2 regions of the Ferrigenium straubiae genome follow, and region 2 is predicted to be linked to the other one. Evidence: predicted binding sites of a transcription regulator. Region 2 holds the regulator's gene; the other holds the start of a gene.
The links. The regulator sigma-54, encoded in region 2, starts transcription at its own class of promoters, with help from an activator protein. The targets are predictions, from matches to a motif close to TGGCACNNTTCCTGCT.
Positions count from the first base shown of each region.

Region 1: ACRRNM_RS02455 (choice-of-anchor D domain-containing protein) is a predicted target of sigma-54. The motif match lies at 1,417-1,432, and genes of this name have one in related genera.

Region 1 is NZ_CP194331.1:541,330-544,745, forward strand. Features, by position in the region: gene ACRRNM_RS02445 (response regulator) at 63-554, shown strand; gene ACRRNM_RS02450 (response regulator) at 554-1,213, shown strand; gene ACRRNM_RS02455 (choice-of-anchor D domain-containing protein) at 1,593-3,416, shown strand, end outside.
Region 2 is NZ_CP194331.1:1,752,242-1,755,657, forward strand. Features, by position in the region: gene hprK (HPr(Ser) kinase/phosphatase) at 1-260, opposite strand, end outside; gene ACRRNM_RS08445 (PTS sugar transporter subunit IIA) at 257-718, opposite strand; gene hpf (ribosome hibernation-promoting factor, HPF/YfiA family) at 767-1,090, opposite strand; gene ACRRNM_RS08455 (RNA polymerase factor sigma-54) at 1,106-2,551, opposite strand; gene lptB (LPS export ABC transporter ATP-binding protein) at 2,583-3,305, opposite strand; gene lptA (lipopolysaccharide transport periplasmic protein LptA) at 3,339-3,416, opposite strand, start outside.

The DNA of each region.
Region 1 (3,416 bases), 1.2 Mb from region 2:
TGCATACTCCACCGAAGCCTTGGTGTTGTTGCCGGAATGGGACATATAAACCGGAGATAACGATGGGAAAAAAGAAACGCATCCTGATCATCGAGGATTACCCACTGCTGAGAATTGGCATCAGGACATTATTGTCGCGGGAAGCGGATATCGAGGTTGCCGGTGAATCTGACGATAGCCGCGATGCCGCGCTTCTGGTCAAGGTTTTCGCCGCCGACCTGGTGCTGATGGATCTGCCCATACTCGGCATGAGCGGCATGGAGGCCATTGCGGATATCAAGCGGCACCACCCGGACACCCGCGTACTGGTTCTTACCATGCACAAGGCGGTCGAATGCGTTCATGGAAGCCTGCTGGCTGGCGCCGATGGCTACGTTCTCAAGGATGATGCACATGACGAATTGCGCACCGCAATTCGCTGCGTGCTGAACGGCAAGAAATATCTGAGTTACGGAATATCGGCTACCAACGGTTGCCTGGATGCCCGCGATTCATTGAATCACGGCAAAGGCCACTACATTTGCGCTGTGCGGCATGCGACTGACTGGAGGTAATGATGAAAGAGAAAAAACGCGTTCTGATCGTCGAAGACCATACCCTGTTGAGGGCCGGCCTCAAGGCATTGCTATCCCAGGATACGGAGATCGAGATTGTCGGCGAAGCGGAGAATGGCCGCGATGCCGTCCGTATGATTGCGACGACCGCTCCCGATCTGGTGCTGACGGACCTTTCCATGCCCGGCATGAATGGCATCGAATCCATCGTAGACATCAAGCGGCGCTACCCCGGCGTCCGCGTACTGGTGCTCACGATCCATAAAACGGACGAATACATTTTTGAAGCCATGCGTGCGGGCGCCGACGGCTATATCCTCAAGGATGCATCGCACGATGAATTGCGCATCGCAATCCGCAGCGTGCTGAACGGCAAGACTTACCTGAGCCCGGACATATCGGCAAAAGTGATCAACGGTTATCTGGATACCGACAAATCATCCAGCCCGGTCAGCACTTGGGATACGTTGACCCACCGCGAGAGGGAAGTGCTGAAGCTCGTGGCCGAAGGGCATCCGAACAAGTTCATTGCCGACTACTTTTGCCTGAGCATCAAGACGGTCGAAAAACATCGATCCAATTTGATGAAAAAACTCAATCTGCACAATGCATCGATGATAACTGCCTATGCCATAGAAAGAGGGCTGGTTACCAATTAGCCGCCGTAATACCCGGTTGCCTGAAGTTTATCGCCATATGGCGTTCGCCATATTGTCCTTGCATCCTTCCGTTCCCCCCAAGGTATGAAACCCTGTCGAAGCGGGCTTTGAGCCGCAGAGGTGAACCTTTACCGCAGAGCGATCACGCGTCCGTGAGGGATCGAATCCAATATCTCCTCAGCCTCCGGTAGTGAATGAAAAAATGCAACATTTCCTGATGCAAATATGCAGTCCATTGCGTAGTGCATCAGTTTGCCGCAGCAGTAATACTCGAATTGCGAACCGCTGCCGACAACCCACCCTGCAACGGGAGTGACGCGTACAGCACCACTTGGGAGAACACGTGGGAATTCCAAACAATCCTGAAAGGAACATAACCATGAAACAGCGCAAATTCAAGCTAAAGCAGGTGGCCGTAGCGGTTTTGTTCGCGATCAGTTCACCGTTGATAATCGATTCCGCCTACGCGGGCGCCGGATGGGCCGATAGTACCAATTCGACCGGCGCACCCATCAAGGTGCCTACCTTTTACGCCAACAGCCCATCGGGTATGCGGCCAGACCTGTCTCCGACGGCGGCACCGGGGGCGATGGTCAACACCGGAACTCCCTTAAGGAAATTCGTCGATGGCCTGCCGGGCCTGACCGCTGCCGGGACGAACAATCTCGGCCAGTACATTCCCGTTGCGGTGAAGGATGCGGCTTCCTATCCCGGCTCCGATTATTATGAAATCGGCATCGTCGAGTACACCGAGAAGATGCATAGCGACCTGCCCAAGCCCACCACGCTGCGCGGTTACGTTCAGCTGGAGACAGCTGCGAATGCCGCATCGAGCAAGCATATCGCGCTGAAGTACCCCAATGGCACGGCCATCATGAATGCCCAAGGCGCGCAGATTTACGCGGTTGACAACCCGCATTACCTGGGGCCGTTGATCAGCGCCACCAAGGATGTTCCGGTGCGCATCAAATATTCCAACCTGCTGCCCAAGGGGCACTTCGCTGCGGGAAAACGCAATGGCGACCTCTTCCTGCCGGTGGACAAAACCCTCATGGGGGCAGGAACCGGCCCGAATGGCGGCACTGAGAAATACACCGAAAACCGCGCCATCATCCACCTGCATGGCGGCGCCACGCCGTGGATCAGCGATGGCATGCCCCATCAATGGATCACTCCGGCAGGGGAAACCACTTCCTACAAGAAAGGGGCGAGCGCCCAGAATGTCCCCGACATGCCTGACCCGGGCGATGGCTCCCAGACGCTGATCTGGACCAACCAGCAGAGCGGCCGCTTGATGTTCTATCACGATCACGCCGCCGCGATAACCCGCATCAATGTCTATGGCGGCATGGCGGCGGGATACCTGTTGAGCGACCCGGTGGAAAGCGCCTTGCCTGTACCCGCCACCCAGATACCCCTGGTCATTCAGGACAAAACGTTCGTGCCCCAGGACGTCGCCCAGCAGGATGCGAAGTGGGATACGGTGCATTGGGGCCAGCCGGGCGATTTATGGTATGCCCACGTCTATGAGCCGAACCAGGATCCGAATTCCTTCGATGGAACGAACCCGCCCGGCCGCTGGGACTGGGGCCCATGGTTCTGGCCCGTGTTCCCCTCGGCATATCCTCTGCCGACCGGCGCATACGGCGACGTGACTACCACGCCCGAAGCATTCATGGATACTCCGGTCGTGAACGGCACCGCCTATCCTACCTTGGCCGTCGATCCCAAGGCCTACCGCCTGCGCATTCTCGCTGCCGCGAACGACCGGTCATTCAACCTGGGGCTGTATGTCGCCGAACCCTTGACCGTCACGGTGACCTCCGGCGGCAGCGGTTATTCCGCTACTCCTACCGTCACCATCACGCCTGCTGCAGGCGACACCAGCGGCACCACCGCTACAGCGACGTCTACTGTCGTGGCCGGTGTCATAACCGGGATCACGGCTACGGTCACCGGCCCCGGCTTTACCGCTCTGCCCACTGTCACCATCACTGATCCTGCCGGCACAGGCGCCGCCATCATGGCTTCCATCAACACGGAAGTGAAGATGATTGCGGCGACCCCTCCGACCCTGCCGCTCTGTTCGACCGTCACTGCCGCCGTTGACCCCGTGACCGGTCTGCCGTCGGGGGCCGGGACAACCTGTTGGCCGGATCTCTGGCCGACCGATGGCCGGGCGGGTGGTGTGCCGGATCCGCTG
Region 2 (3,416 bases):
GTGATGCTTTGTTCGATTTGCCGGAACGCGCCGGCGCGCTCATCAGCACCCTGGTTGCGCAGATAATCGAGTTCGGTCCGGCTGAACACCTGCACCCAGTTCGGGTGGACCAGGTTGAGATGGCCGATAAGTTCGCTGTTCGAGGCATTGACCCTGTCGCTGTCGATGATGCGGTCCGCGCCGTCCGTGCCGGCAACGCGGCTGAGCTGCAGCCGCTGCTGTTTGTCTTCGAACAGTTGCCGGACGTTGACCTGGCTCATGCCGTGCTTTTCCAGTCGCAGAACAGCTGATGGATGCCGGCCACATCTTCACAGGCTAACAGGCGGTTGCGGAACTGCGCACCGCTGAACATCTGCGCCAGCTCGCCGAGAATCTGCAGGTGCAGGTCGGTGGCGCGCTCCGGGACCAGCAGCACGAAAATCAGGCTCACCGGCTGGCCGTCCGGCGCATCGAACGGAATCGGGTGGGAGGTTTTGACGAACGCGGCAGTCGCCTCACGCAGTTTGGCGATGCGCCCATGCGGGATCGCCACGCCCTGCCCCAGGCCGGTCGATCCGAGCTTCTCGCGCGCGAACAGGCTGTCGAACACCTGGCTGCGCGCGATCTGCTGGTTGTTTTCAAACAGCAGGCCGACCCGCTCGAAGACGCGTTTTTTGCTGGTGGATTCGGCGTCCAGCAGGATATTGGCGGGCAGCAGGATTTTGCTGATCAGGTTCATTATCAACGTCGCATAAAAATGGGCGGCATTGCCGCCGCCCGTTGGTGATTATTCTGCTGCGTGATGCTTGCCGGAGTCGTCGTGGCGGCGTGCCGCCAGCTTTTCCTTATGCTTCATCACCTGGCGGTCCAGCTTGTCCACCAGCGCGTCTATCGCCGCATACAGGTTCTCGTCCTCGCATTCCACGAAGACATCCTTGCCGCTGATATGGATGGTGGCTTCGGCCTTCTGCTTCAGCTTTTCAACGGAAAGGATGATATTAACGTCGATCACATTGTCGAAATGGCGTTTGATCTTGCCGATTTTTCCGGTCGCATAGTCGCGGATGGCGGGTGTGATTTCCAGGTGGCGCCCGGTCAGGTGGAGGTTCATGTCTTGCTCCCTTATTTAGAGTGATTTACGGAGATTCACCGGGGGAATGTGCATTGCCTCCCGGTACTTTGCTATGGTACGCCGGGCGACTACGATGCCCTGCTGTGCCAAGATTTCTGACATGCGGCTGTCGGTAAGCGGTTTGCGGGTATCTTCCGCGCTGACCAGTTGCTTGATCAACTCGCGTATTGCGGTGGAAGAACAGGTGCCGCCGCTTTCCGTGGACAGGCCGCTGCCAAAGAAATGCTTGAATTCGTATATGCCACGCGGGGTCAGCATGAATTTTTGCGTGGTGCTGCGCGAGACCGTGGATTCATGCAGTTCCAGCGTTTCGGCGATTTCGCGCAACACCAGCGGGCGCATGCCGATCTCGCCATGTTCGAAAAAATTGCCCTGCCGTTCCACGATCGCCTGCGCGACCCGCAGGATGGTTTCGAAACGCTGCTGCAGGTTCTTGATCATCCATCTCGCTTCCTGCAGTTGCGTGGCAAGCCCCGCTGAACCTTTGTCGTCGCGCTGCTGCAGGATGTTGGCGTAAATCTGGTTCACGCGCAGTTTGGGCATGGCTTCCGCATTGAGCCGCGCACGCCATTTGTTCCCGCGCTTCTCGACGATCACATCGGGCACCACGTAGTCGGCAACACTCCGGTCGAACTCCGCGCCAGGCTTGGGGTTCAGTTCCACGATCAGATGCTGCGCGGTGCGCAGGTCATCGTCGGTGCAGCGCAGCAGTTTTTTGATCCTGGCAAAATCATGTGCGGCGAGCGCATCCAGGTGATGGCCCACCAGGCGGATCGCCAAATCGCGCTGCGGCGTGTCTTCGGGCAATGCCTTGAGCTGCAGGGCCAGGCACTCGCCCAGATTGCGCGCACCTAGGCCGGGCTGGTCGAGATGCTGCAGCTGCACCAGCGCGGTTTCCAGGTCGTCCAGGGTGATTTCGAGCTCTGCGGGCAGCAGCTCGGCAAGCTCGCCCAAGTCTTGCGCCAGATAGCCGTTCTCGTCCAGCGCATCGATCAGCATCCCGACCACCCTGCGGTCCCTGTCGTCCAGCGAGCTGGTGGTCAGCTGGTTATGCAGATGCTCGCGCAGGCTGGCCTCGCCGGCAGCCTGCTCGGGGTAGGTTTCATCCTCATCATCGGTGCTGTGTGCCGTGCCTCCAGCGGTATTCCAGTCCGCCTGCTCGTTGCCGAAATCGTCTGCGCCACGGTCGTCGGCTCTGCTCTGCTCGACCCTATCGTCTGCCGAACTCGCGCTGTCGCGCGTCTCCATGGGGGTATCGTCACGTGGAAAAACAGCCAACACGGGTTCTTCGGCCAATTCCAGCATGGGATTTTCGTCCAGCATTCTGGCGACTTCCTGATGAATGTCCTGCGTGGAGAGTTGCAGCAAGCGAATAGCCTGCTGCAACTGCGGTGTAAGCGTCAGCTGCTGGGATATCCGAAGTTGTAGCGCCGGTTTCATTGCCTGGTGTTTGTTCCGGGGTGCATTGCCATCAAAGCCGGAAATGCTCGCCCAGATAAACTTTCCTCACGCCCTCATTATAGATGATTTCATCCGGCTTGCCCTCCGCCATCACCGCTCCGGCATTGATGATGTAGGCGCGGTCGCAGATGCCCAGCGTCTCGCGCACGTTGTGGTCGGTGATCAGCACGCCGATATTGCGCTCCTTGAGAAAACGGATGATTTTCTGGATGTCCAGCACGGCGATGGGGTCCACGCCGGCGAACGGTTCGTCCAGCAGGATGAAGCGCGGGTCGGTCGCCAGCGCGCGCGCGATTTCCACACGCCGCCGCTCGCCACCGGACAGGCTGATGGCCGGATTGTCACGGATATGCGTGATATGCAGGTCTTCCAGCAACGATTCCAGGCGATTCTGCAGGTCGTCATCGGAAAGATCCTGCAATTCCAGCACTGCCTGGATATTCTGCGCCACGGTCATGCGGCGGAAGATCGAGGCTTCCTGCGGCAGATAGCCCAGCCCGAGGCGCGCGCGGCGGTGTATCGGCATGTGGGTGATGTTCTGCTCATCGATGAAAATCTCCCCGCCATCGGCGGCGACCAGCCCCACGATCATGTAGAACGAAGTCGTCTTGCCCGCGCCGTTCGGCCCGAGCAGGCCGACCACCTCGCCGCTCTTCAGCGACAGCGAAACATCATGCACCACGGTGCGCGAACCGTACTTTTTCTTGAGGCCAACCGCACGCAATTCACTCATCATGCAAATCCGGAAAATATTTCATGAACCCGCTCAATCTGCGGAAGGCAGGGATACACTAGGCCTGATCGGCAGCGCATCCGGCACGGAAGACGCGGCTGCGCCCTGTTT